DNA from 4 places in the Paenibacillus sp. GYB003 genome. Region 3 is predicted to be linked to each of the others. Evidence: riboswitches for the same ligand, from Rfam matches in the RefSeq annotation. Region 3 holds a riboswitch; each other region holds the start of a gene.
The links. A riboswitch is a leader RNA that binds a small molecule or an ion and turns the genes downstream of it on or off. The one in region 3 is predicted to bind cyclic di-GMP.
Positions count from the first base shown of each region.

Region 1: linked by a shared signal. The riboswitch ahead of PV407_RS20095 (pyridoxal phosphate-dependent aminotransferase) and the one ahead of PV407_RS22945 (Ig-like domain-containing protein) in region 3 are both predicted to bind cyclic di-GMP.
Region 2: linked by a shared signal. The riboswitch ahead of PV407_RS26915 (cytochrome P450) and the one ahead of PV407_RS22945 (Ig-like domain-containing protein) in region 3 are both predicted to bind cyclic di-GMP.
Region 4: linked by a shared signal. The riboswitch ahead of PV407_RS27015 (transglutaminase-like domain-containing protein) and the one ahead of PV407_RS22945 (Ig-like domain-containing protein) in region 3 are both predicted to bind cyclic di-GMP.

Region 1 covers NZ_JARBDC010000064.1:6,064-13,425, forward strand. Annotated here, with positions in the region: gene PV407_RS20075 (hypothetical protein) at 1-103, opposite strand, end outside; gene PV407_RS20080 (hypothetical protein) at 219-395, shown strand; gene ribD (bifunctional diaminohydroxyphosphoribosylaminopyrimidine deaminase/5-amino-6-(5-phosphoribosylamino)uracil reductase RibD) at 597-1,787, opposite strand; gene PV407_RS20090 (GTP cyclohydrolase II) at 1,802-2,560, opposite strand; gene PV407_RS20095 (pyridoxal phosphate-dependent aminotransferase) at 2,665-4,008, opposite strand; cyclic di-GMP riboswitch class I at 4,332-4,426, opposite strand; gene PV407_RS20100 (GNAT family N-acetyltransferase) at 4,584-5,111, shown strand; gene PV407_RS20105 (LacI family DNA-binding transcriptional regulator) at 5,238-6,236, shown strand; gene PV407_RS20110 (hypothetical protein) at 6,298-6,465, shown strand; gene PV407_RS20115 (ABC transporter substrate-binding protein) at 6,459-7,362, shown strand, end outside.
Region 2 covers NZ_JARBDC010000085.1:11,909-19,270, forward strand. Annotated here, with positions in the region: gene PV407_RS26885 (hypothetical protein) at 1-608, shown strand, start outside; gene PV407_RS26890 (dihydrolipoamide acetyltransferase family protein) at 601-1,860, shown strand; gene PV407_RS26895 (NAD-dependent epimerase/dehydratase family protein) at 2,008-2,793, shown strand; gene PV407_RS26900 (class I SAM-dependent methyltransferase) at 3,012-3,797, shown strand; gene PV407_RS26905 (cytochrome P450) at 3,860-5,098, shown strand; partial or broken gene PV407_RS26910 (M20/M25/M40 family metallo-hydrolase) at 5,106-5,302, shown strand; cyclic di-GMP riboswitch class I at 5,359-5,452, shown strand; gene PV407_RS26915 (cytochrome P450) at 5,700-6,950, shown strand; gene PV407_RS26920 (amidohydrolase) at 6,985-7,362, shown strand, end outside.
Region 3 covers NZ_JARBDC010000069.1:304,579-311,940, reverse strand. Annotated here, with positions in the region: gene PV407_RS22980 (UDPGP type 1 family protein) at 75-1,469, shown strand; gene PV407_RS22975 (hypothetical protein) at 1,466-2,101, shown strand; gene PV407_RS22970 (hypothetical protein) at 2,133-2,336, opposite strand; gene PV407_RS22965 (hypothetical protein) at 2,494-2,736, opposite strand; partial or broken gene PV407_RS22960 (cation diffusion facilitator family transporter) at 2,987-3,846, opposite strand; gene PV407_RS22955 (DUF2935 domain-containing protein) at 4,000-4,824, opposite strand; gene PV407_RS22950 (hypothetical protein) at 4,985-5,329, shown strand; cyclic di-GMP riboswitch class I at 5,559-5,658, shown strand; gene PV407_RS22945 (Ig-like domain-containing protein) at 5,982-7,362, shown strand, end outside.
Region 4 covers NZ_JARBDC010000085.1:36,169-43,530, forward strand. Annotated here, with positions in the region: gene PV407_RS26990 (PadR family transcriptional regulator) at 157-810, opposite strand; gene PV407_RS26995 (FAD-dependent oxidoreductase) at 953-2,158, shown strand; gene PV407_RS27000 (c-type cytochrome) at 2,206-2,571, opposite strand; gene PV407_RS27005 (aminotransferase-like domain-containing protein) at 2,779-4,221, opposite strand; gene PV407_RS27010 (hypothetical protein) at 4,471-4,683, shown strand; cyclic di-GMP riboswitch class I at 4,775-4,858, shown strand; cyclic di-GMP riboswitch class I at 4,919-5,004, shown strand; gene PV407_RS27015 (transglutaminase-like domain-containing protein) at 5,018-5,818, shown strand; gene PV407_RS27020 (collagen binding domain-containing protein) at 6,074-7,362, shown strand, end outside.

The DNA of each region.
Region 1 (7,362 bases), on a different contig from region 3:
CTTCTCCGTAATCAGCGATTTTGCAAAGATGGTTTTTCAGCTCGGAAGGGACGCTGTGGTATAAGTTGACTTCGTTTCGATTGCGCTGTATGCCTTTCCTCATCCTGGCCACTTTTAGCACATAACCGTTATCCAGATCATAGACGATTCTGCATCCAACGGGGCGAATAACGGATTTCGATTACAGGAACATTAAATGCGGGAAGGAAGGAGGGCAAATGAAAACAAAAAATGAAATTAACGAATGTATTGGGGAGTGCGAACGAGCATTTACGAATCTCCGCAATGCTTTGGCACAGGTTCCGGACGGTCCGGGAAAAATCGTATTGGGAAATGCCGCCGATAATTTAGGTGCGTGCATTCAGGAGTGCCGCAATGCGCTGAATCAAATGTAAATTCAGTGTGGACGCCACGACCAGGCGTCTTTTTGCGCATTGGGTATGCCCCACGGGGTCCCGATGCCCGGACAAGAGGCTGGGGGACAGGTGCGGATTCGGCCCGTTCCACAGCCGCTTGCACCGATCCCACATCTCACGGTATAGAGGAAAAGCAAACCCATTGCTCCGAGGAGAATGTGCTTGCTTTTCCGGGATCCGTTAACGCTGCATGATTGGATCGTGGAAGATCCGCTCCATCGCATTCATTCCGGCAAAGTCCCCGGAATCATGACAAACGGCTTCATGACGGGAAGAGCGGTTTGCCGGATATGCGGTTATGCAAAGATCATCTCCCGCCTTTCGGATGGAGTGAATATGAACGTCCAAGGCGTCATCCATTTTTTCGACATCGGCACCGCCGAAAGGAGTCAGGGAATTCCTTCCTCCCAGAAGCTTCGGAGCGATGTAGATCACCCATTTGTCTATCAGACCGGCGCGAAGAAGAGAGCCGTTTATTTCGCTTCCCCCTTCCACCAACAGATCGGTGATCCCCTTTTCGTACAATAGGTCTGCCAAAGCGCGAAGGTCGAGTCCGTCCCGCCCTTCCGGAACAAACAGGATTTCGATCCCTCTCTGCCTTAACTCGTGCGCTTTGGCCGAATCGGCCCCTTCCTTCGCCGCGACCCATGTTTTCGCTTCGGTGCAATCGGCCACATGCGCGCTGACGGGCAGCCGCAAGTGCGAATCCAGTATAACGCGGACGGGATGCTTCCGATTGTCCGGCAATCGGGCGGTGAGCCGGGGATTATCCGCCAAAACCGTTCCGATTCCGACCAGTATCGCGTCGACTTCGCTTCGCAACCGATGGACCTCACAGCGCGCCTGCTCGCCCGTTATCCATTGCGAATGACCGGTTTGCGCAGCCAGTTTGCCGTCGAGAGTCATCGCCACCTTGGAAATAATGAACGGCCGCCGTTGCGTCATATTCAGCACAAAACGTTCATTGAGCCGTTCAGCCTCCGCCTTCATTACCCCTACCTCCACTTCGATCCCATGCCGCCTCAATATTTGAAATCCGCGCCCGGCCACAAGAGGATTCGGATCCTCCATGGCCGCAACTACGCGACGGACTCCAGAGCCGCAAATAAGCTCTGCGCAGGGCGGCGTTTTCCCGTAATGGGAGCACGGTTCCAGCGTAACATACAAGGTAGCGTCTTTGGCATGCTCGCCGGCCATGCGGAAGGCGTGTACCTCGGCGTGGGGTTCACCCGCCTTTCGATGGACTCCCGTGCCGACAATTTGTCCTTCTTTGACCAAAACGGCGCCGACAACGGGATTCGGCGATGTTTTTCCTTTGCAGGTTGCCGCCAGATCGAGTGCGATCTTCATAAAAGGCTCGTCCGTCTTCATTCCCGTTACCCCCCTCACGATCCGTGATCCAGGCTTTGCATCTGTATGCCGGGGGGGAGATGGCCCGATTTGGCAATTTTGGTTGCCAAATAACGTCTATTGTATTTGGACGGCTTTCCCCAAATCGGGTAATGATCGTTGGTGGACAGCCCTTGTTCTTGCAACGATTGCAATTTTTTAGGATTGTTCGTAATCAGGGTCACGGGCTTGGGCCGCAAGTAGCGAAGCACCCGTATCGCTTCGTCATAGGAGCGGTGATCGTCCGAAAACCCTAGTGCGACATTGGCTTCCACCGTATCGTACCCTTCTTCTTGAAGCACGTACGTCAAAGATTTGGCGAATAAACCAATTCCGCGTCCTTCGTGGTCGGCCAGATAGAACAGGGCACCGCTTCCGTTGTTCACCATCATGGACATGGAACGCCGCAATTGAAAGCCGCAATCGCACCGCTTGCTGCCGAATATATCTCCCGTATGGCAAATACTGTGCATCCGAACGAGCGTTTGCTCCGCGTTGGCGAAATCGCCGTAGACTAATACGGAGGATTGCTGATAGGACGCGAGATTCATCTGGGGAAGCACGGCGAGAAGATCTTCTTTTTGCAGCATGCTTTTCTCGATCTTTAACCATGCGTACCACTGGAACATTATTTCCCGATCGTCCAATTGAACGGGAAGTCGAACCGGACCGACCAGGCCGATATCCGGGCGCCCCGGTTCCCTAAGAATGGTCAGCTTGTCCGCCAACACGCTTCTGACTAGTCGTTTCATCATTGAATGTTCCGCTCCTTTATGAAGGAAAAGGAAGCAAGCGTTCCATTTTCGTCTCCTCCATGGATATGAGAATATCTCCGCAATCGGTTCCGGGGTACTAAGAGCTACGACATGACCAACGGGCGGAATTCCTGTTTTTGAAGCGGCTCGAACAATGCCGCCTTGCCGGGAAACCGATCGGACTGGCAGTAATGGAGGCCGGCGACCTGCCAGCGCCGCAGAAACTCGTCGATCACGTCGTAATGGCTGCCCAGATGAAGGCGCACATACGGCGCAGGCGCAGCCTGATTGAAGAGCGATGCGCATAAAAGCGTACCCGTGGCATAAAACAAGTCGTCGCGGAACAGGTCGATGCCGTTTTCGAGCGCTTGATATACTTTCGGCACCTCGAATAGCATGTAGGAGGTCGAGGGACCGACGCAAACGCTCTCGTTCGGCCAGCCCATTGCCTCGACCAGCTTTTGTCGCACGCGCTCCTTCTGGCGGGTGTAGAACATCCCGGTTTCCAATGTCCATTCGGCGGCTTCCCGGGTTGCAAGCCATGCGCACATCACTTCGGCGTTGTGAGTGTTGCAGTGGTACCGGTTTATCCACGACTCCCGGGCCAACCGGCGCAGCAGCATGGGCGAAGTTGTAATCGCGGCGACACCCATCGTGTTGCAGCTGAACTGTTTGCCGAAAGGTCGGGTCGCCATCCATCTCTCGAACATTCCGGATTGCACGATAGGGTTATCGCCTTCATTCTCGTCAAACAGATTCAATACGCTTTTCAAGGTGTTGACCACCGGAACACGCGGGTCGTGGACGTTGTAATAGGCGTCGTCGATCAGCAAATATCCCGATTCCTCCGCGCAAAGCCGGAGCAAATAGGCGGTTGCATCCGTCGGCCATTGCATTCCGGTCGGGTTGTGCTGCGGATTGCTCACCGCAATACCGATATGGACGTCGCGGCGCTGTCTGAGCTCCTGGACGACCGAGTCCCACTCGTTCAGATCGGGGAGCCATCCGTGTTTGGGACGAATCGGAAGATAGACGATGTCAAATCCGACATCCTTGAAAATCCCCCTGTAGTCCCACGACGGAGTAGGCACAAGCGCGACCGGTTTTTTGCCGGGATGCAGCTCCCGGGAATGGCGGATCGCGATTTTGGCCAGATCGTACATCGCCATTCTCGTGGTCATCGCCAGGCATCCGACATCGATGTCAAGCCCATTGCCGGCCCGGCGGTCTTCAAGCTCGTGTTCACTGATAATCAGATTACGCATGAACGTACGATGCCGCTGAATTCCGTAGCCGCACTCGGCATATCCCATCATCTCGCGCGTGAAGGTAAACTTGTTGAGAAATTCCAGGAAGCGGGGACTTACGCCGTTCCAATGCTCGCCTTTGACGGCGTAAAGAACCGGTCCGTGAGGCGATCCCGCTTTGACATACTCGTCGTAAAGCACTTGCTCCGGCGAACATTTGCGAAGCTCGTCAGACTCGTTGGCGAGATGATCGGCCGCTCCCGCGATATGGCTCCGAAGATGCGACGGCTGTACGCTTGCATGAATTTTCATATGAATATCCCTCCCTTGTTTTAGGCCAGGCCGTCGCCTGGCGGCTTGTCCGGAAAACGGATTTTCCCGGCTGCTTGTTCCTCCTCCGTATTATGGCGTTTTTAACGCGAGCGGCGCATCCCCCCTTTCAATGTCTTGGCAGAAAACGCAAAAAGCCTCCGTCCACTTTAATAAATCCATAAATAGAAAGATAGACGGAGGCTTCCGTCGTATTCGGCAGCTGGCTGGCATCGCGGCGGCAGATCGGCCCGCTTTAGCCCCTGTAGCTTTGCGTCGCCACTTTTCAGTGGGTTTGCTATTATCGTACGAAGTATTCAATTGTCAATCTATTCAGAATATACTACGTTTTCCATTGAGAATCGATAGGTCTTGTGTTTTATATTTCTGAGAGTTATTGTAAAATATAATTTTCGTTGCTCCGGTATGGTTAAGAACTGAAATTTACGTTCGGGAGGAAAAGTCCGATGGGAAACGAGCTGCGACTTGTAAGGCCGTCCGCCGAATACCGCGACGCTTACCTATCGTTTTATAACGAATGGCTGGGGAGCGGGGAAAAGATGGTGCCGTGGGTGATCGCAAGAGACCCGTCCGATTTCGCGGCGATGCTCGACTATTTGTTTTCGCAGGACAGCGAGGAAAAGCTCGACGACCCGAATTGGGTGCCGCATTCGACGTACTGGCTGATCGACGGGAGGAACGAAGTCGCGGGCGTAACGAACATTCGCCATCGGCTGAACCGGAAGCTGCTGAACAGCGGCGGGCATATCGGCTACGGCATTCGTCCGTCCGCGCGGCGGAAAGGGTACGCGACCGCTCTGCTTGCGCTTGCGCTGCAAAAGGCGAGGGAACTCGGCATTTCCGACGTTCTCGTCTGCTGCGACCGGAACAACGTCGGCTCGGAAAAAACGATATTGAAAAACGGGGGCGTATTCGAGTCGGAATATACGGAGGAGGACGGCGGCGCCGTCAAACGGTTTTGGATCGGTCCATAAGGCGCAGGAGAAAATACAAACAAACGTGTGAGTATATTTATGCCTTTATATTAAGCAATGGATTGATTATTACGCAAACGTGTGCTATTTTGAAATTGTACAGAAGCTGCGGAGGCTTGGAAAACGATGGTTACTATCAAAGATATTGCGAGAGCCGCAGGCGTCACGCATTCGACCGTATCCCGCGCTCTCAACAACGAAGCCGGCGTCAGCGAGAAGATGAGGCAAAAAATCGCCGATATCGCGAGGCAGATGAACTATGTTCCGAATGTGGCGGCCAAACGGCTGATTCGTAAAAAAACGAATTATATCGGTCTTATTTGGCCGAGAATGGAAGGGCTTTTCTTTTACAATTTGAGTCTGGCGTTGCATAAAGAGGGCAAAAAACGAGGCTACGATGTCATCATGACGATGGCCGATCCGGTAGAAGCGCTTCGCAGCTTCAATCAGTTGATGGTCGATTACGTCGTCTATTGGACCGGCTTCATCGACTGGGTCCCTTCGTTCGACTTTATCAAGGAGGCGGAACGATTCGACGGAAAAATGATTTTGCTTGGCGGAGGAAAGATGGAAGGGGCTCATTCGATCGAAATCAACCGAAGAGGCGGGATATACGAAGCCGTACGCTATTTGGCGGAACTAGGGCACCGTTCGATCGGGTTTGTCGGTTACCCGTCATTGGACAAATTCAACGGCTATATGCAAGGGATCACGGAATTCGGGCTGAATTACCGTCCGGATTTCATTGTCAATTCGACCGAATCTTCGAAGGAACAGGCATTCGAAGCGTTCATCGACAAGTCGGACAGGCCGTCCGCGCTAGTCGTCGATTGCCAAGGTACGCTCGTCTGGCTTAACCGGCTGTTGAAGCGGCATCGCTTGCACATTCCGGACGATATGTCGCTCATCGTTTACGATGACGTACCGGAGATGGAGATGTTCGATATTCCGCCCACGACGGTCGGTCCTTCGATCGATCGGCTTGTCGACCGCTCGCTGGAACTGCTGCTTCCGGGCGCTGCTACGGAACGGGCGGATGGGGACGAAGACGGAGCATGGACGCACGAAACGATGGAGCCGACTTTGACGGTGCGCCAATCGACCCGCGAAATCCATAACGGATAAGAGGGAAGTCGATAACGGCCATGGCCGTCTTTTCAGCCGGTCGGAAATCGATTGCTACCGTATGGAAGCGGTTGCAGAACAATTGACGCGCTTTGCCGCGAAAGGGGGGATGCCCGGCATTCAATACGATGATGACTGGCTGTCTTCAATCGAAAACGCGAACACCATGCAGGCGGAAAGTGATATTGCAATTCGCCACTTCGGAACGAACGGAGGACGACTATGTTGAACAGAAAGGTATCGGCCATAGCTGCCGGAACTGCGCTGATCGCGCTGCTGTCTTCTTGCGGAGGAAGCTCGGGCGGCAACGCCGGCGACGCGAACCCGAAAGAGGCCGGACCGGCGCCATCCAAGATCGATACGGACAAGCCGCTTGAAATCGTGTTTCATACGAACAGCGGCGATTCGGAAGAAGCCTTTAACGATTTGTACGGAAACGCACTGCGAAAAAAGTTCCCGAATTGGACGATCCGGTATGTTCAGTCCAAAGCGGGACAGACGCTTCCCGAGCTTCTTGCCCAAGGGCAGCAAATCGACGTGCTGTACGCATCCGCTCCGTACTTTTTCCAGCTCGTAACAAACGTCAATATGCAGTACGACATGACGGAGCTGGCCAAGACGCGGCAAGTCGATTTAACCAAATTCGAGCCGACGTTAATCGACGGTATCCGTTCGTCCGGCGACGGCAAGCTGTACGGATTGCCGATCACGAACATGAATCAGGTGTTGTTTTATAACAAAGGGATATTCAACCAATTCGGCGTGCCGTATCCGAAAGACGGGATGACTTGGGACGATGCGCTGGAGCTGGCGAAAAAAGTAACCCGGCGCGAAGGCGACCGGCAATACATCGGCTTGGCGGCTTCGCCGGCCCACATACTTGGTTCGAACCAGCTGTCCAAGCCCTATACCGATCCGGTCACGGATAAGCCGACGTTTCAGGACGACGCCTGGAAGCAGTTGATTCGGACATTGTTTCTTGCCCCGGCCGAAGACGAAGGATATAAGGCGAGGGCGACCGAGCTGAAGCGGATTCCGTACCGGCTGGAGCTGACGAACTCGCAGGAGCTGGCGATGTTTGTATTCAATTCGCAATTTCCGTTCATCGTGCCGAAAGATATGGAAA
Region 2 (7,362 bases), on a different contig from region 3:
GCGATCATCTGCTGGTTTGCCGGGAACAAGAAGGCGAACTGCAGCCGATCTTGGGCTTTCAACGCGCTACGATGGAGCGGTACCGCCGGCATTACCGCCCGTTTTCTCCGCTGGCGATGTGCGAAAGTGTCGGGGACCCGCGGCATATAACGGCCATGAGGAAGCTGGCAGCCCAGTTTGACAGCCGGCCGCATCTGCTTTCCTATACGGGTTGTTTTGCGGTCGCGCCCGAGCTCCGGACGGACCGGACGTTGACCGAAGAACTCGTTCGCCTGATGGTGATTCTTCATTATTTCTTCCATAAGGAAGCCGGGGAAGGGCACGAAATCGTCACAGGTCCGACGATCCGGTTCCGACTGGATACGCTCTTGCTGAATTACGGATTTTTTCCGCTCGTGGAGTCGGAGGGCGAGCACGATAAAGCGGCTTTGCCGGTTAGCTCCTTCGACGGGGAAGAAGTCCGGATGGTGCGCTGCCGGGAGTTCAACCGTAATCTGGTGCAGCTGGCGGAGCCCTACACGTCGATGTGGGCGGATCGACTGGTGCTTCGCAGCCGAACGGATGCAAGCGGGACGCCAGGGGAGAGCTTGGTGCGGGCGCATGGCTGAATCGATCACGATGCCTCAATTGGGCGAAAGCGTAACGGAAGGGACGATCGTCCGATGGCTCGTCCGGGTCGGGGAACAGGTGAACAAGTACGATCCCCTGTGCGAAGTGACGACCGACAAAGTGAGCGCGGAGGTGCCTTCGGTCTTGAGCGGAATCGTGACCGAGATCGTTGCGTCCGAAGGGGAAACCGTGGAAGCCGGAGCCGTCATATGCCGAATCGAAGCGGATAGCGGATCGGCCGAGTCGGCGGACGCCGGCCAAGAGGCGTTACTCTCCGCGATGGCGGACAGCGGGCTCGGCGAAGCCGTCCCGGCGCGAACGGAGCCGGTTTACTCGCCGGCCGTGTGGAAGCTGATTCAAGAGCACGGCCTGGATCCGTCTCGGCTGCAAGGAACGGGCCGCTCCGGACGCATCACGCGCAGCGATGTTTTGGAGTTCCTCGAGAGGGGGGCGCCATCGGCCGCAGTTTCGTCGGCCGGGGCCGCTCCGTCTCCACGGGGCCTCAGCGAAACGGACGAAACGATACCGGTTACACCCGTTCGCAAAGCGATCGCTCAACGTATGACGCAGAGCAAGCGTGAAATTCCTCATGCCTGGATGATGCTCGAATGCGACGCGACGAACCTGGTGCGGGCCCGTCAGGCGATCAAGGACGAATTTCTGCGGACGGAAGGTATCGCGCTGACGTATTTCCCGTTTTTCCTCAAAGCGGTAGCCGAATCGTTGAAGGAATTCCCGATCGTCAATTCGCAGTGGGCCGGGGATCGCATCGTCCTGAGGAAAGAGATTAATCTCTCGATCGCCGTGGCCGCCGACCGGGCGCTGTTCGCTCCCGTCATTCGGAATGCCGATCGCATGGATATAACCGGTCTCGCCCGAGCGGTGCACGGCTTGGCAAGGAAAGCCCGAGAAGGCCGATTGACGGCGGACGATCTGAGCGGGGGGACTTTTACCGTCAACAACACCGGCTCCTTCGGATCCGTTCTTTCGGCGCCGATCATCAATTATCCGCAGGCCGCGATTTTATCGGTCGAAGCGATTGTGAAACGTCCGGCCATCGTCGAACGCATGCTGGTCGAGCGCGATAAGGTGAACATTTGCCTGTCCATGGATCACCGGATTTTGGACGGATGGGTGTGCGGGCAGTTTCTGCAGCATCTCCGGCAGAAGATCGAAGGCGTTGGACCGGATACCGGATTCGACCGGAACTTTGGGAAGGAGAATAGCGATGGGGCGGCAAGTCGAACCTAGCGTTGAATTCCATACGATGTCGGCTGGTTTCCAACGGGACAAGTATGCCGTCTTTAAGAAGATCAGGACCCGTCAAAGCCGCTTAGTAAACGGACATATGCAAGTCCGGTCGGCAGCGGCAATAGCAAAAAGGCTGGATATGGCGCAATGAACATACTCGTGCTTGGCGGCAGTCGTTTCTTCGGTAAACAACTGGTGCGCAGATTGGTTGACGATGGTCATGAAGTTACGGTAGCGACGCGGGGCTTTCAAAAGCTTGACGAGCTGAAAAAAAAGGTTCGGCATGCGATTGTCGACAGAAGCGACTGGGATTCGATGAAGGGCGCATTTAGCGGACGCAGCTATGATGTGATCTACGATCAGATTGCCTTCAACGCCCAGGATGCCAAAATCGCCGTTGATTTGTTTACAGGCCGGGTAAACCGATACGTGTTCACTTCCACGATGGCAGTCTACGACGGGAGGGAAGAAATACTCGACGAGAGGGCGTTCGATCCGATCGATTACAAGGTCGATTTGACGATGGACCGGTTTATGTACGGTTTATCGACGGACCGAGCTATGTACAAAGAGGGAAAGCGTCAGGCCGAAGCCTATTTGTATCAAAATGCTACTTTTCCCGTCGTGGCCGTCCGCCCTCCGTTTGTCATTAGTCACGAGGACGATTATACGGGCCGGTTCATGTTTCATGTCCATAAAATTGTAAACTGCGAGCCTATCAGTCTTGTCGGCTCATCGCCGGTCAGTTTCGTCTCCGCCGCGGAATTAGCCGAATTTCTCGAATATGCGGGCACGAATTCCGATTTTAAAGGACCCGTCAACGCGAGCAATACGGGATGGCTGGATTCGGAACAGCTGTCGCGGAAAATAGGCGACTTGTTGGGTGTCCCCCGATTTTTGGTGACGGACCGGAGAAATCTCCCTTTTGCATAAGCGAAACGTTCAAATTGTCGAACGACGTAGCCCGATCGAATGGGTTTACGTTTTTGCCGGTCGAAACGATGATCGAACGATTGATTCGTGATATGTCGGCGATGTCGGATGACAAGAAGTTAGGGCTCCGCCTGACGCAGAGAAACGATTATGCCGGGTCTTGATCGTACAGACGAGGGACGGAGTAGACCGATTCCTACATATACAGGAGGGAAGTTATGAGCTACGTGTTGGAGCACGACCAAGAATTCGAACGGCTGGAGCGACAATCCCTTATCTTGTACGATTATCGCAAGGAGCTGCGGGATGTCGAAGTACAGGATGGCGCTCTCGTGCTGGACGCCGGATGCGGGTCGGGGGTCGTGAGCCGCTACCTGGCCAATCGTTTTCCCGCCTCCCGGGTGATCGGCTGCGATTACACGGCATCCCTGCTCGCAAAAGCTCGGGATGCGGGCAAGGACATCCCGAACCTTGCCTTCGAGGAACAGGATCTGAAGCAGTTGAACTATCCCGACTGTCGGTTCGATCTCGTCCTTTGCCGGTTCGTCTTTCAACACCAGGATTCGGAAAGTTTGAGCAGACTCGTCGCCGAGTTGGCACGGGTTCTCAAGCCCGGCGGCACACTCGTGGTGATCGATTCGGACGGTCTCCTCTATAATTTGTATCCGCAAACGCCCGTGGTGGCAGAAGGATTGCAGAAATTGGCGGCGGTTCGGGAGATCGATCTCCATGTTGGCCGGAAGATCCCTTGCCTGCTTTCCGAGTCCGGACTCACATCCGTTACCTGGCGGATCGAAAATCTGGAGTCTTGGGGGGAAAGCCGAGCCGCTATGCTGGAGCTGATGCATGCCCGATTCCGTAATGCTTCCGCGTTTTTTGAAAGGGTGCTCGGCGGTCCCGAACAATGGCAGTCATTCTCCAAAGCCTACCTGGAATGTATGGAGCATCCGCAGTCGGTTTGCTTTGTGAACAAATTCATTGTCCGGGCCAAGAAGCCCTTATGACAAATGTCTTCCTATGATGACGGCAAGGACAGATTTCGAAATTTCGTAACGGAGGGGAAATCATGATGTCTTTGCAAACTTTTCCGTTTAATCCGAAGTCGTCTGCATTCCTGCAAGACAGACACGCCGTTTTTAAAGAGATGAGGGCCCATTCTCTGATCTATAAAGAGTCGGAGACGGATATCGGAGGACGTCCCTTTACCAGATGGCATTTTACTACCTATGAAGATGTTATGTTGATGTTTCGGGACAAAAGGTTCGTAACAGAGCTCAAGAAGGTCCTGCCCGCGGAACAGATTCCGCCGGTACCCGAAGATATACGGGCTCTGGACCGGACTCTAAAGAACGTAATGCTATATCGCGATCCGCCTGATCACACCCGTCTTCGTTCGCTGGTCAACAAAGCATTCACTCCACGGATTGCCGAACAGTTAGAGCCGCGAATTCGAGAAATTTCATCCCATCTTCTTAATGGGTTTGAACCCGGGGCGACTTTTGACCTGGTGCGCAATTTTTCATTCCCGTTGCCGGTAATCGTGATCGCCGAATTGCTGGGCTCTCCCGTAGAAGATCGTGACCTCATTAAGGACTGGTCGGCTTTCTTAACACGCACAATCGATTACAAGCCATCCAAGGAGACGCTTGTGAAAGGGAACCAAGCCGCGCTCGAGTTTCGCGATTACTGTCGCGGCCTAGTAGAAGATCGGTCTCGGAATCCCAAGGACGATCTGCTAAGCGAGTTGATTCGAGCTACCCATGAAGGCGATCGCATGTCCGTGGATGAACTTTTGGATATGTGTATCCTCATTCTTGAAGCCGGTCACGAAACGACGATGAATTTGCTTGCAAATTCCGTTTATTTAATGACCCAATATCCCGAGCAGCAAACATTGCTTCGCGCCCAGCCTAAATGGATGGAGTCCGCCATTGAAGAGATTCTGCGTTTCGAGCCGCCTGCCCATCTACGGCATCGCACAGTCGGGGAGGACATAGAGTATAAGGGCCACATGCTAAAACGCGGAGATTTAGTCAGCGGATGGATTGTCTCTGCGAATCGGGATCCCGAGGTTTTCTTCGCCCCCGATTCGTTCGACATTACCCGCGATAAAAATCCCCACTTGTCATTCGGACAGGGGATTCACTTTTGTTTGGGTGCACCACTTGCACGGAAAGAGGGGATGATCGCTTTGCAAACGTTACTTGACAAGTACTCACGACTGGATCGGGTTCACGAGCAAGTGGAGTGGATATCTTATCCGGGAAAGCGTTACTTGAAGGAGCTTATCATTCACGCGAAATGATGTTCACGCGGTCATCGAAGCTGCGATGGGAGGCGAAGATTTCTCCCTGTACCGGGAGCGGGTGCCCGGCTGCTTCATTTGGATGGGAACGGGGGGACCGAACAGCGGCACCGTCCGCGATTTACGTTGAACGAAGAGGCTCTGGCCGTCAGCGCTTCCTTGTTCGCCGAAACGGCCATGCTGGCTTTAAGGTCGATCGGATGAGCCGGATCCCTAAGCTTTGAATTTTCGGGAAAACTTGGCAGTTTAATGCCGAACCATCGGAATAAAGGCAAACCAATGAAAAGTGGCGACGTAAAACTACAGGGGCTAATGCGGTCGGAAAACCAACCGAGATGCCGGCCAGTTGCCTGAACGGCGGATGAACCTCCGTCTGTTATCCTTATGGTTTCCGGATGGAGGTTTTTTGAAAGGGTGATCGGCGGGAATGCCCGTTGGCAGGCATTCTCCAAATCCTACTTGGCATGTATGGAGCATCCTCGATCCGTTAACTTTTACCGTAAGTTTATTGTTCACGCCATAAAGACGAAATGACAACAGGGGGGACTCATAAGGCAGAAGCTTGAATGGGCTCACTAAAACTTTTGGAAGGGGAGTTTTGATGAGACAACATATTGATCAAAGTATTGAATTCAATCCCATGTCGGCCGATTTCCAACGGGACAGGTACGCCGTCTTTAAGAAGATCAGGACCCACTGTCCGATTTTAAAAGAATCGAAGACGGATCATTGGGGACGTAACTATACGACGTGGCATTTTACCTCCTACGAGGATGTCTTGTGGGCGTTTCGGGACAGAAGGTTCGTCAAGGACCTGACGAAGGTATTACCGGCGGAACAGATTCCGCCGGCCCCGGACCAATTGCGGGCTCTTCAACAGTCGATGCAGAACATGATGGCGTTTCGCGATCCGCCGGATCATACTCGCCTTCGTTCGCTGGTCAACCAAGCCTTCACCCCGAGCATCGCCAAACGGTTGGAACCGAGAATTCGCGAAATTGCATCCTATCTTCTTCAAGAGATCGAACCGGGCGAGACGTTCGACCTGTTTCACCGGTATGCCTACCAGCTGCCGATAATCGTGATCGCCGAATTGTTCGGTGCCCCTGCGGCAGATCGCGAGCTGATCAAGGAATGGTCGAGAAACTTGCTGCCTGCGGTCGATCACAACCCGTCCAAGGAGGCGCTTGTACAAGCGAACCAAGCCATGATAGAGATTCGCGATTACTGTCGGGACCTGGTGCGTGAACGATCTCGAAATCCGAAATTAGATCTGCTGAGCGGGTTGATCCGAGCCACGCATGAAGAAGACCGGATGTCCGAGGATGAACTTGTGAACATGTGTGTGCTCATTCTCGAGGCCGGTCACGAAACCACGACGAACTTGATTGCGAATTCAGCTTACCTGGTGGCCCGATACCCGGAGCAGCAAGCGCTGCTTCGAGCTCAACCCGAATGGTTGGAGTCCGCCATTGAAGAGATTCTGCGTTTCGAGCCCTCCGTCCAGCTGCGACATCGGATCGTCGGGGAAGACATCGAGTACAAGGGGCATCTTTTGAAACGGGGAGATTCGGTGGCAGCCTGGATTGCGTCCGCCAATCGGGATCCTGACGTATTTTCCGATCCGGATCCGGATACGTTCGATATTACCCGCGGCAAAAATCCCCATTTGTCGTTCGGACAAGGGGTCCACTTCTGCCTCGGCGCACCTCTGGCGCGGAGAGAGGGCGCGATTGCTTTGCAAACGCTTTTGGACAAGTACGAACGTCTGGAGCTGGTTGAGGGGCGTGTTGAATGGAAGCCGACTCCGGGGAGACGAAGCTTCGAGGAGCTTGTCGTTCATGTGAACTGATGTTTACAGCCACTGGAGAAAGGAGCTGCGTGACATGACCTTGAGCGCGAATTATTTCCGTGAGCAGTCCGTATCCTTGCAACCGAAGCTGGTTGCCATGCGGAGGGAGCTGCACCAATATCCCGAACTGTCGAACGAAGAATACGAGACGACGGCACGGATTCGAACCTGGCTGGAGGAAGCGTGCGTTCGGCTTCTCGACCTGAGGCTGCCTACCGGTGTATTGGCGGAGGTGAAGGGGGCGAGGCCGGGACCGACGATCCTGCTTCGCGCCGATATTGACGCGCTCCCCGTCGCGGAACAGACGGGCTTGCCGTTTGCCTCAAAGGTTCCCGGAAAGATGCACGCCTGCGGCCACGATTTTCATACGGCCGCAATCATCGGGGCGGCGGAGCTGCTGCAGGCGCGAGCG
Region 3 (7,362 bases):
GCCGGGTTAGTCGGATTGTTCGGATGCAATGCCGGATTACAGGAGAATAAGCCGGAAGGGGTGCCGCAGCTATCATGAATACCCGATACGAAACGCTTGCGAAACGCGCCGCCGCTTTCGGGCAGGAGCATGTGCTCCGCTTTTACGATTCGCTGTCCGACGATTCGAAGCGCCGGCTGTTGGATCAAATCGAAGCGATCGATTTCCCGGCGTTCGCCGCGCTCGCGGACGGAGCGAAACGGAACGCCGCCGTTGCCGGCCGGATCGCGCCGATCGAAGCGATCGATGCGACGGCGTATGATGCGCGAGAAAAGGAAAGGCTTACGGAAAAAGGCTGGGAGCTGCTCCGCCAAGGCAAAGTCGCCGCTTTCGTCGTCGCCGGCGGGCAAGGAAGCCGCCTGGGGCACGAGGGGCCGAAAGGAACGTTCCGCATCGGGCTGCCTTCGGGCAAGTCCTTGTTCCAGCTGCAGGCGGAGCGGCTGCTGAACTTATCCGGCCGGGCCGGCCGGACGATTCCTTGGTACGTGATGACGAGCGCGGACAACGACGCCGAAACGTCGCGCTTTTTCCAATCGTCCGGGTATTTCGGGTATGCGCCCGACGATATTCGCATGGTCAAGCAGCAAAGCTTGCCGGCGATCGACGAGGCCGGCCGCATGCTGCTGGCGGCCCGGGACGAGATCGGCTTCGCCCCGAGCGGAAACGGCGATGCGTTCGCCTCGTTGAAGCGGTCCGGCGCGTTGGCCGATATGAAGCGGAGAGGGATCGAGTGGGTGTTTTACTACAACGTGGACAACGCCTTGATCCGGATCGCCGATCCTTTGTTCGTCGGCGCCGCCGCCCATTACGGCAACCCGATCGCGACGAAGGCGGCGTACAAAACGCATCCGGAGGAAAAAGTCGGCGTGCTGTGTCTGAAGGACGGCCGCCCCGCCGTCTTGGAATATTCCGAAGTGCCCGAACGGCTGTTATACGAGAAAGACGCCGCCGGACGACTTGTTTACGGCTTGGGCAATCTTTCGATCCACCTGTTCCGGCTCGATTTCATCGAGCGCCATGCGGAACGGGACATCGCGTACCATGCGGCGCACAAAAAAATAAAGACGGTCGACGGCAGAGGCGAGCCTTTCACGCCCGATGCGCCGAACGGCTGCAAGCTCGAGACGTTCATTTTTGACTATTTCCCGCTTGCCGAGCGGATGACCGTATTGAGCTTTCGTCGGGAGGAAGAGTTCGCGCCGGTCAAAAACAAAGAAGGCGAAGACAGCCCGCGGACGGCCTGCCGCCTCGTGCTCGACTTGCACCGGAAATGGCTGGCCGAGGCGGGGGCGGGGCCGCAGCCGCCGGACGGACGCGACATCGAAATATCGCCGCTCGTTTCGTATGCCGGCGAAGGGCTGACGCCCGATGTCGTAAAGTCGCTGCTGGAGCGGGTCCCGTCATGCGACGGAGAGGGGGAGTCCGGATGAAGCTGCTGATCGTCCAGCCGAAGCTGGAACCGCGCACGGATCGGCTCGAGCTGGAGCTCAATCGCCGCCCGGACGCCGATATGGCGATTTTTCCGGAAGGCTATTTGAATCAAAACGTGGAGGAAGCCCGCCGTCTTGCCCGCAGCAGCGATACGATCTTGGCGACCGGGCACCGCCGGACGGACGAGAAGCCGAAGGACCGGGCGATCGTCATCGACCGGTCGGGCGACATCGTACTGGAGCGCGCCAAATACGGCGCGCCCGAAATCGCGATCGCGGGAGGGCGGAGGATCGGGTTCGTCCTGTGCGACGAGCTCGTGCTGCGAGGACTCGGCGGGGCGGAGGAGGCCGGCGTCGACTTGATCGTGCATCCGATCGGGGTAGGCATGTTCAGCGACGAACAGTTCGACGAGTGGATTCGGGCGGCCCGGCGGCTGGCCGCCGCGTGCCGGGCGACGATCGTCGGGACGAGCCATGCCGACGGGGCTTATCGGGACAGCCCCGTATCGATTCCGATCGCCTATTGCATCGATTCGTCCGGCGAACCGTTGTTTATCGCCAAAGACGACGTCCGCACCCGCATCGTCGATTTGGAGGCGAAAACCGTCGTCGTCGTCGAGCCGTCGCAATAGGCGGCCGCCTGGTATCGCGATCATCTCGGCTTTACGATCGGTCCGCACGATTACGGCTTCCTTCGCGGAGCTTCATCTGCAAGGCCAGCATGTCATGCACCTGCTCAAGGGTGAACGCGCGGCGCCGCTCGAGCGGCCAAGCTTTTATCTCGATACGGCCGACATCGAGGCGGCGTACGAATCGCTCCGCGTGAAGGGCGTCCGGCTTTTGAGCGGCGCCGGTTGTCCTTTCCATCTTCGGCCCTTCAGCTGGTGGAATCGTTCCGGCCGATCGCAGACGTTATGACCGATATGACCTGTTCGGCCGTCAGTGCCCTTGCCTCCGGAGCCGGCAGCCGAATATCCTTGATGGTCGGATCTTCCGGCAGCAGGTCGGGCACCTTCTGACTTAACTAGCTCATGAATAAAGAGAGGTGCACCTTGTGGTTGTTGACCGTTGCCGGCGCAAAATGCGCTTTTTGGTCCGGATCATCCGGAAACAGATAATTGAGCCAAGCCTCCACTTCCCGACGCGTTACTGCGGAGACACGCACGCGGCCGAACCGAGCTTCAAAAAAATCGATAAAACGCTGCAGCTGTAGATCGATCTTTTTTTCAACCTCCCCGGATCGAGCACCGCGGATCTCCTCTTCCATAAATCGTTCCTTCCACAACGGAAGGCTGTCTTCGGACGCGCCGGGAAGTCGAAATAACAAAGTATCAACACCCGGCTCAGCGGACGTACTTATCGATGATGTCCAATTGTTAAAAGTAACCGGCGCCACCGGCGCTACGGGCGACACCGGCTCTACTGGTGCTACCGGCGCTACCGGCGTTACCGGCGTTACCGGCGCTACTGGTGCTACGGGCGACACCGGCGCTAATAGCGAACCTGACTATGGCTTTCTAACCACCCGGTTCAATATGAATATGGACATGCCAACCCTATGGTCTTCTTTCATACGCCGTTCTATTTCTTCTGTAATCGTATGACTTTCTGCAACGCTCATTTTCTCATCGACCATTATCGTGACATCGAGCAATACGTAGTTACCGTGTGCTCTGGCTTTAATGTCTTTCAGATTTTGCACACCAGGTGTTGTTCGTATTGTTGTTTTAAATTGAAACAATTCATTTTTATGAAACCCGTCGGATAAAGAATGAATCGCATCGCGGAATATTTCATACGCAGTCTTACAGATTATGACTCCGACAGCCGTGGCCGCGAACGGATCGAGCCAGTTCAAACCGAATTGGGCACCAAGTATTCCTACAAATGCCTCTAAACTAACGAATGCATCAGAACGATTATCCTGTGCAGCTGCCATCACTGCACTACTATTCGTCCGTTTTGCCAGTTTTAGGTTATATCTATAAACCACAAACATTACAATCCCACAAACAAGCGCCGTCCACGCTGTTACCATGCCCGGTATACGAATCGTGTCTTCGAAAAAGGTCATTACGGCTTGAACCAAAACTTGAATTCCTGCAGCCGCCATAATAAGCGATGCAATTAAAGTAGCAGTCGTCTCTGCCCGAAAGCGGCCGTATTTATGATTTTGATCCGGCGGTCTCCTTGAGATTCGAAGGCCAATCAATACAGCTACGGAAGCAATAATGTCGGTCGTATTATTTAATCCATCTGCCTGTAGCGCTTCGGAAAAAAACAAGTATCCTATCGTTAATTTTAATACGGATAATCAAATATAAGCGATTATGCTTACCCAAGCGCCTCTTTCCCCTTGCTGCAAGTTGTTATACACAACCGACTTTTTCTCTCGACTAACTTTACGCTACTATAGAAAAGGTTCAAACTCTGTTTTTGGCGATAGCCGTTCCGTGACAAACCTGATCCGCCATAGGATGATCCTGAATACCTTAATACGAAAGGGCAGTTTGGCCATCATCCTCTATGATTATTCAAATATGAGTTCTTGCATCGATTTCACTGGCTTTCCACACAAACTATTTTCAAATAGGTCAATAATGAATAGGAAACGTTCAGCTTCACGAAACACATGATCGGCCAAAAGGGGATGAATGATGCTCTTTATACGGCATGCCTCAATTAAATCACGTGCTGTCCTTTTGAAGTCACGAAGAGATGTAACCGAAACTCTGTTTTGGTCGAGGAATTGATCAAGAAGTGGTACGGTCTGCGATTGGGGTCGCATGGATTCTAAATCTCTTGCTTGAAACAACAATTGATCGAAATCGTGGCTGAAATCGTTTGCTTGCTCGACAAGCTTCCGTTCGGAAGGATCAAGCAAATGACTGATGAATTTGGCATGATCGGCCATAATTCTCAGAAAAAAAACGTTTTCGTCAATAATGGCGTCGGGCAACGGCTCCAACCTACCCGAATTAAGCTCAGCCAACCGATTTCTGAAATAGTTCGCCTCCCTGCTTACATGATCGACCAGCAAAGGGAAATTATTTGCCCCTGGCAGCTGACACGTCAAAATCAATCCAAGCACTTTTCGTTTAAAAGCCCAAATGTGTGAAACGGCATTATAAATTTCTTCATTAAATTTTCGGATCGTTTGAGGGTCCGTTCCGATCGTAAATGCATTGGCCCTGTTCTCGATTGATTCGAAAACACCATAAAAGTAATTGGCTTCATAGATCAGTTGCGTGTCTTCACATCGAAATCCCAATTTTAAAAAAAGAGAATGCTCCTTCATGATTCGAGACCAAAATCGAACTTCATCCAATGAGCGCTCCACAAAAGCGTCTGTCATCCAAATTCCCTCCCGCGTTTTTTAATTCTTCTGAATTATATGTGCAGATGTCCGGATATTGAATTGTCCCAATCGATCAACGATGATCTTTTTCGTATCCACGTCGGTACACAATAAATCAAAAAAAGCGTAGCGCGGACAATTCGCAATACGCTTAAGCTTGAAGCAGACGATAATTGACGGCGAGGTAGCTCGTCGAATCGATCAGGAGGATCTGTACGCGGTCAAGACAGCCAATGCTACAATTCTGATTGAAAAGCAACGCTGGGTGTATCAACGGTATCGGTTCTACGCGCATCAGCTCTGGAGGGCATTCACTTTAATTCGGGATCCAGACGCAAAGAAGGCTGTCGATTACAGGTTCATGCAGGGATACTCTTACAAGGAGACGTTGTTGTTCTTCCGCTATGGCTTGATCCGCAGGAAGATACTTGAGGGAACCGAAAGTATGGCCAATACATTGAAGCTAATGGGATTCTTTGAGCAGGATCATGAGGAGTTTTAAAGAATAGGCGGGTAAGACAAGCTGTCCTCATCGGGCAGCTCTCTTGTTTTTATAACAAAACAAAGGTTTTAATAAAATAGGTTGACCGGCGCTCTTTTATCATCATATTTTTCCTAAAAACAACAAATAGAAAGAAATAACTACAAAAAATGAGTCTGAAGTACCTAATTTATAATTATTTTATATTATACTTTTAAGTTATGTTAAAATTTTCAACTATTTAACTGCTCGTACGACATGGCAAACCCATTGAAAAGTGGGGACGCAAAGCTATAGGGGCTAACGGATTTGCTGAGCAATGCAAATGCTACCGCCAGCCAGCTGCCGAATACGACGGAGGCCTCCGTCTGTTTTTGGACACAGGCCTACTTTTTTTTAAGATGCTTAAAATTTTGAGCAAATGATAGCCGGAGCTCTTAGCTTTGTCTATAGGTAAAAATTAAACATCATGGAGGGAAGAGGTTATAGAGGAAATTATAACAGTTGGTGCAGTTGAGGCGAATGAAGGATACATAATGCCTCCCTTTACAATGGCAAGCCGATAGAGTCACTTATGAAAAAAATCTCGAATGTGTAATACTATCGGCTAACTTTAATGCTGGCAGGTTTAGAAAAAAGACACCGAAAGTGAATTGAACTGGAGGTCGAAAAAATGAACTTGCGGTTAATGAAACGGGCCGCCATCACAGCAGCTACAGCTTTAATCGTCAGCAATTGGCTGCCACTAGCGCCGCTTGGGAACCAAACAGCACATGCAGATCCATCTCAGTTTCCTTGCGGGAATAGAGTTGCATTAATTAACGGTAGTTTTGAAGACCCTGACTTGTTGAATCCCCCTAGTAATTCTGTCCGTCATGATGGTGTTCAATGGAAGACGATTTATGATGACTTTGTACCTGGCTGGGAAACTACTGATAGTTCAGGAAGTATTGAATTTGCGTCACCAACTAAACTTGGCATACATCCTAATATTAATAACAAATATCATATAACTGATGTTCCAGATGGAGAACAGTTTGTGGAATTGAACGCTTATGAATTTGGTCAATTGTATCAGGATGTCCAAACAATACCGGGACAAACCATTAGTTGGCGACTATCACACAGAGCTGTATATCTAAACCAGGTGCATGGGTTCGATACCATGGCTGTCAGAATAGGCTCAAGTACAACTGATCCAAGTAAACTACCTGTTGTTGAAACAATAAAAACTCACACTTCCCAAGGATGGGTGGAGTATCGTGGGACTTATAAAGTTCCTGAGAGTCAAACCGTAACGCGATTTGGTTTCGAATCAGTTGGAAGTGTCGCTGGAGCTCCGAATACTGGTAATTTCTTGGATGACATATTCCTAGGCACAGAGCCGTGTGGTGTTGTAACAAAGTCCGTAGACCCCGCTGATAATGTACAGGAAGCAGATGTTTTAACCTATACGGTCAACTTTATAAATGATGGAGGGGACGAGACAAGCAACACATTATTTACGGACCTTATCCCCGACGGAACAGAATACATCCCCGGCTCCCTAGAAATCGTATCCGGACCTAACAGCGGGAAACTTACGGATGCAGCGGGAGATGACCAGGGTGAGTTTCTGGCAAGTGAAAATCGGGTAGTCGTTCGCTTAGGCAACGGAGCGAATGGAAGCCAAGCAGGCAGAATCCCGAACGTCGACGTCTTACCTGACGGGACAACGGTCCAATTTAAAGTAAAAATCCTCTCGAAATACAAAACGACTGCCGTCTCCAACCAAGCAACTGTGGAGTACGACAATTTGTTGTCAGGGGATCATGAAACCCGGAAATCCAACGGCGTTACGGTCGAAGTGAATCGTCCGCCGATCGCACCGAATTTCGAAGAAACAACATGGAAAGGCACAACCGCAACCGGAAGCGTGTACGGCGTGGACGCAAACGGCGATACGCTAACGTTCGCCCAAGGAACCGCTCCTAAAAATGGTACGGTAACCGTCAATCCGGATGGAACGTGGAGGTATACTCCTGATCCAAATTTTGTCGGTGAAGATACCTTCA
Region 4 (7,362 bases), on a different contig from region 3:
CAAGTACGGCATTCGAATCCGTCGATCTATCGTGTGCCGGAACGGGTTCCAATATGCGACGAGCGGAAGGGAACGAAACGAGAAAAACCGGCCGGCGAAAACCGGCGCAGGCGCCTTCGAGCGAGAGGGCGCCCCGCCAAGCGAAGCTTCCGCCCGTTATTCGGCACCGCTTTCGCCGATTTTCTCCCCTGAACGATCTTGGGACGGCGGGGCGTATTTGATTTTCCAGACGAGTTCGCCGTCCTTCCGTTCCGTCACCACACCGTTTTCCATATCGTCCGTCAGCCGTTTGAGCCAGCTTTGTTCGGCTTCGAGCAGGGCGATGGAATACTCCAGTTCGATAACGAACACGCGGTCGATCCCCATCGCCAACGTTTCCTCCACGGAAGTTCGGGCGCCATGAATTTGCTCGGCAAGCGCTTCGGCCCTTTGCTTCAGCAGATCGAGCGCCACCCGCGGCTTCAAATGCCCCAAAAACGAAAGTCCGGCCGCAAACTGCGGATATTCCTTCGCGGGCGTACGCAACAATTCGTGCAGCCAGTCGAAAAATTCCGCCTTCCCTGCCGCGGTCGGCTCGTAAATCGTCCGCTCCGGATGTTTGCCTTCCCGCTCCGTTGCGATCGGCTGGATCCAGTTATGTTTCATTAACGAGTCGAACACGGCGTATAGCGAGCCGGTGTTCAGCTTGATGCTGTCGGACATTCCCCGTTGGCGCATCGTAACCCCGAGTTCGTAAGGATGCATGGGCCGTTCGTGCAGCAGCGACAAGATGGCCAAAGCGAGCAAGTTGCTCCGTTTCGGTTTGGGCATGCGTTTCAGCTCCTTAACGCGATAAAAGCATATCCTCATTATAGCCCGTTTTGATTAGTTTGTGAAATAGTAGTTGACTTTGTATAGTTTAAACAATATAGTTTAATTAAACTATATGAAGCTCGAGAAAGGATGATGGCGGATGGCAACCATCGGCAATCCGAAAAAAGCGGTCATTATCGGCTGCGGCATCGCCGGCCCGGCAACGGCTCTTTTTCTGAAAAAGGCGGGGATCGACTCCGTCGTTTACGAAGCGGAGGCGCGAGCCGACGATTATTCCGGATTGTTTCTTCATTTGGCTCGGAACGGATTGCAGGTGCTGAAGGAATTGGGGATGGACGACCAAATTCGCCGGGAAGGCATTCCGATGCATGCGATGAAGATGTACAGCGGGAAAGGCAAGCTGCTCGGCATTGTCGGCGAAACGGCGGGAGAGCCTCAAGGCTACACGATCAAGAGAGGGATGCTGCACAAGGCGCTGCGCGAGGAAGCGCTGCGTCAGGGGATTTCGATCGAATACGGCAAACGGCTGAAAAGCGTCGATGCGAACGAGCTTCGCCGCGTCGACGTTACTTTCGAGGACGGTTCGACCGCATCCGGCGATTTTCTGGTCGGCTGCGACGGCATTAATTCCCGCGTGCGGAAGATCGTGATGCCGGCCGCGCCCGCGCCGTCCTATACGGGACTGATTAGCTTCGGCGGTTTTTTGAAGAGCGATTCGATCGCTTGCGAACCGGGCACCCAGACGATGGTATTCGGAAAACGGGCGTTTTTCGGCTATTCGGTCCGAAACGGCGAAGAAGTATACTGGTTCGGCAACATGGACTATCCCGGAGAGCCGTCCCGGCGGGAGCTGCAAAGCATTCCGCAAGCGGAGTGGCGCAAAACGATCAACGGCTTATACGAAGACGATATCGATCCGATTCCGGAAATCGTTCGATCGACGAAGGACGAGATCGGCGCTTACCCGATCTACGATATGCCGCCGCTATCCGTCTGGCACGACAAGTCGGTCGTCCTGCTCGGCGATGCCGTCCACGCGACGTCGCCCAATGCCGGGCAGGGCGCTTCGATGGCGCTCGAGGATGCGATCGTGCTGGCCAAGTGCATTCGCGACATCCCGAACATGCAGCTCGCTTTCGCCGAGTTTCAACATGCGCGCCGCGACAGGGTCGAGCGGATCGTGCAGTATTCGAGGCGGATCGGGCAGCGCAAGCATGCGACCCATCCGGTGCAAGTGTTTTTCCGCGATTTGATGATGCCGCTGTTCCTGAAATCGGCGAGTAAAGGATCGAACCGATGGATGTACGACTACAAAGTCGATTGGAACGACAAGGCCGTACGATAGCCGCGAAAGGAAAAGCCCGATTCCGAACCGGAACCGGGCTTCCGTCCTTATTTATGCTGGGCCAGCCATAACGCCAGATTGGCGACTTCTTCTTCCTTCAGGGAGCTTTTGAAAGCGGGCATCCCCCCTTTGCCGTTCAAGACGAGCTTGTAGAGCTGTTCGTTCGTCAGCTTTGTTCCGACCTTCTGCAAATTCGGCCCCACTTTGCCTTCCAGCTGATTGCCGTGACAGGCGACGCAGGACTGCTTGTAGATGGCTTCGGCTGCGGCCTGGTCCAGCGTTACGCTCGGCATCGACGGCCCCTTCGCTTCCTGCTCCTTCTCCGGCTTGTCCGTTACGGCGCTTACGGTCAGCATGACGATGCCGAAGGCGCATGCTCCGAAAAACAAGACGGCCATAATCCATTTCTGCATCACGGTTCCCCTCCTTTATCAATTCATAATCATACCATTCATCCGCCAATGCCGTATATAGCCCCAATGAGTCATGCGGACGAGCGAGCGGAACGTCCCCGATGGCCCATACGAGTCATACTCAGCGGGCTGACGTTTGAGGTACCATAGGGAGGAACGCGCATTCGGGTTAACGAGAGGGCTGTCCGTGACTTACAAAGCCTGGCGCTATGTTCCAAGCGTCAGCCTAAGCGCCTCCGCGAATTTCGCAATCCCCGGCTCGATATCCTCCGTCCGCGGCCTGGCGTACGTCAGCCGGACGAAGCCCGACTCGGAGCCGTACACGCTCCCCGGGACGAACAGAACCCCTTTCTTGATTCCGTTTTCCAGCAGCGCAAAATCGTGAACCGGCCGGCGGACTTTGCACCAAAGATTCAAGCCGCCCTCCGGCAGGTCGAAAGCGATCTCGCCCGAGAGCTCCCGCCGCAGCGCCTCCGCCATAACGTCTCTCCGGCTGCGGAGGGCGGCCCTTAGCCGCATCAAGTGCGGCCGCAAATCGCGCGACTCCAAAAAATGCGCGGCAATCCATTGGGGGAAGACGCTCAAGCCGAAATCCATTTGCTCGCGGGCGTCCGCCAATCGGTTGATGACGGATTGGGGGGCGACGATCCAGCCGATGCGCAGGCCGGATGCGGCGATTTTGGACAGCGACCCGACGTACAGCACGGTTCCGTTCGGATCCGCCGCTTTCATCGGCAGCGGCTGACGGTCTTCGTTCAACGACGTCAAGCCGAACGGGTCGTCCTCGACGATCGGAATGCCGAGCCGCTCGCAGCAGGCGACGAGCTCCTTCTTTCGCTCCTCGTCGACAACGGTCCCCGTCGGGTTTTGAAAGATCGGGTTCAGAAACACCATGCGGATGCGGTGCTTCTGGTACAGCGACTGGATATGCTCCGGGTCGACGCCGCGCTTGTCGACCGGCAGTCCGAACAACCGGAGTCCCGCGGATTGAAACATCGGAAGCGAGTAGCAGTAGGACGGATTTTCGATGGCGATGGCGTCCCCGGGACTGAGCAAGCATTGCGTAATCAAATACAACGACTGCTGCGAGCCCGACGTAACGAGGATGGAATCGTCCGTGGCGCGAATGCCCCGATGCTCCCGCAAAAACGATGCCAAAGCGATCCTCAGCTTGCCGTATCCTTGGGGATCGCCGTATCCCATCTGTTCCCGGAACGGACGCCCGGCCATCAAGCCGCGTATCGCTTCGTTCGGCGACAATTCCGGGGCAAGCTCCCCGCTGGCGAAGTTGACGGCCGGATCGCCTCTCCGGATCGATTCGCGAATGCGGCGCATCAGCGGCAAGTTCGGCAAAAAGGTGCCGCCCTCGACGTAGCGGCTCCAGTTGGGGGGATGCTTCTGGGCCATTCCCCATTTATGTTGGCTGACGCGGGTCCCGCTTCCGGTCGCGCTTTCGATCATTCCCGAAGCGCGCAAATCGTCGTAAGCCTGCACGACGGTGCTGCGGTTGACGCCGAGCTGCTCCGCCAGCTTCCGTTCGGACGGGAGGATGCTGCCCGGCGGCAGCTCGCCGAACGATATGCGCTGCTCCATATAGTCCGCGATTTGCCGATACAACGGCGTTTTGCTGTCGCGATCCGGCCTCCACATGAACGACACCCCTTGGTAAGCGATCTATTATCGTGCCGCCAAGGCGGCATCTTCATCGTACCGGCAATTCGGCCGCGAGGCGAACGGCGATTGTTGCAGCTTCGTGAACATCTTGTTTCGATTTGTTGAAAAGTGGATGGGACAATTCCCGACCGATTGGACGGTCCCTTTTCGGCGAACTCGATTTAAGATGATAGGGAAGGATGGAAGCGCGTTTCGTTTCCGATGCGAACAAGGAGGCAGTGCGTTATGGCGCAATCGTTATATGTTTGGATCATTATTTTCTTCTCGATGTTCGCCGGCGTCGCGACGGTCGCGATAGGGATGTCGAAGGAAAACAAAGAGGGGAATCCCGGCTACGAACGCAGGACGAAAGGGAATTGGACCCGGCTTACGCTCGTTTACGTCGTTTCGGGAATCGCCGGCCTGGCGATCGTCGTCGCGTTTTTTCAAATACGGTAGCAGCGGGGGGCGCGCGATATGACAAATAGGCCGACATTTTGTGCTTGATAGGAATTGATATATTTGGTATGATAGTTCATGCAAAAGCATGTCACGATAACGGCAAACTTGTCGAAAGGCAAGGGCGCAAAGCTACAGGGCCTTCTTGATTCGTCAATGGCAGCCAGCTACCGAACGATTACGCTTTTTTTCTTTTTTTTCGGACAATCCCCCGCTCCGAATCGGTGAAACTCTAATACGATAATGGCAAACTTGTCGAAAGGCAAGGACGCAAAGCTACAGGGCCTTCTGACGACCGTCAATGGCAGCCTGGCCGCCGAAGGGAGTTTTATACATGCGCAACGTTTTGCTTGCCGTTGTCGCAATGTTCGCGCTTCTATGGTGCGCGCCGATCGTACAAGCGGTGCAATCGGACGATTGGCTCGGCTTGGAGCGCGTGAACGACGGCATCGTCACGATCCGGTACGACGTAAATGCCGATGTCAAAACGAAGCTGATGATCGCGAAGGAGCAAACTAAATATACGTACCGGCTGCCGCCGGACAAAAGAGAGCAATCGTTTCCGCTGCAGATGGGCAACGGCGATTATACGATTTCCGTCCTCGAACAAGTCGGCGGCACCAAGTACAAAGTGGTGCGGGAAGCAACGGTAAAGCTCGAGCTCGCGCAAGCCGAAGACGTTTACTTGAATTCCGTGCAAAACGTCGAATGGAGCGAAACGAGCCGCGCCGTTCAAATTGCGAAGGAATTGACAAAAACGTCCGCCACCGATTCGGAAAAAGTGCAGGCCGTATACGAATACGTGATCGGAACGATCCGGTACGACGACGCGCTCGCTTCCTCCGATCTCGCGGATTATATCCCCGATATCGACCGAACGATTGCGGAAGGAAAAGATATATGCTACGGCTACGCTTCGCTGTTCGCCGCCATGCTGAGGAGCGTTGATATTCCGGCGAAGCTGGTCATGGGAACGTCGGAATACGTCGAAGCGTATCATGCGTGGAACGAAGTGTATTTGAACGGTGCATGGGTCACCGTCGATACGACGGTCGATGCCGGCTGGAAAGGAAGCGGCACGGCTTTCGAGATGGTCAAAGACGCCGGCCGGTATGCGGCGGTCAAATATTATTAACCATAAGATCAACGTCAGCCTTGGACATCGCGTCCAAGGCTTATTCCAGTTTGTTCAGAAAATGTATAGTTTCTGGGGGTATACTGCAAGAAGCCCAGCTTGATCGGTGACGGAAAAACGGAAGCCGGGTCGTGCGCCAGAAGTGAGAAGCGGAGGTGAATGATCGAAAGCTCCTTGTCGGCACGCCAATCGTACGAGGCGATGCCCGTTATGCGCACGATAGATTAGGGTGATGGGGAGACCGATGGAGAAACTATGAAGAAGAAAACAAGTGGAATCGTTTTTGCGCTGCTGCTGCTGGTTCAGACGGTGTTCGGCGCTTCCGTCTGGGGGAACGCCGGCGCGTCGGAAAGCGTGCAACAATCCGTTTACGGGCAAGTCACGAATGCCGTTTATGCGCCTGCAGCGCCTGCAAAGCCTGCGGCGAATTCCGGGAGCATTTTGACCCGGGTCGTGCTGACCGACCAGAACGGCACCGTGATCGACGCCGTATACAATCCGGACAGCACGCTGGACATAGGAGCGGCCGTCAATCTGGCTTACGAATGGACGCTTCCGAACGGTCACGGCTACAAAGAAGGAAGCACGTTCGCGTTCGAGCTGCCGCCGCAGTTTGACATTTTTACGGACATCGACGAACCGCTCGTTTCCGGCCAGGATACGGTCGGACGGTTTACGGTAAGCCGGGACGGCAAAGTCGTCATTACATTCAACGAGTATGTGGAGACTCATTCGAACGTAAGCGGCAAGCTGGAAATTCGCACGGAATTTAAGGAAGAAATCGTCAAAGGCAGCACGGAGGTCGTTATCGCCGTGCCGGTAAACGGCGGCGTCCAAACCGTCATCGTTCACCTGAAGCCTCCGGGCGGAAAGCCGATCGACAAGCAAGGGCAGCAAAATCCGAGCGACAAAAACCGGATCGACTGGAACATCCAGATCAACAAATCGCTGGACAAGATCAAGCGGGCGGTCGTCACCGACACGCTGCCGGCCGGATTGGAATTGATTGCGGACTCGATTGAGGTTTATCAATTGCAGGTGAACGGAGACGGTACGACCGTGCCCGGCAATCCGGTCGAGAAAGGCGCTTATACGGTCGAAACGAGCGGAAGCGGGTTTAAGCTGGCGTTCCGCGACGAGACGATCGGCAAAGCTTACGGAGTGCGCTTTGCGACGCGCATTGCGGGCGAGCAAACGAAATTCGTCAACACGGCCGTGCTGTCGGGCGAAGGCATGACGGATGCGAAAACGACCGCAGAGGTAACCGTGCAGCGCGGCGAATTTTTGGCCAAATCGTACAAGGCCGACTCGACAACCGGGATCGTAACGTGGACGGTCAAATACAACTTCAGCGAGCGTAAAGTGCCGAAGGAAAAGGCCGTTATAACGGACCAATTCAGCGCCGTACACGAGTGGATTCCCGATTCGCTCAAGGTGTACAAAGGAGCGACGACGGAGCAGGTTCCTGCGTCCGAATACTCGGCAACCGCGACGGGGAACGGGTTTACGCTGCAGTTCAACAAAGATGTCGATTCGGCGTATAC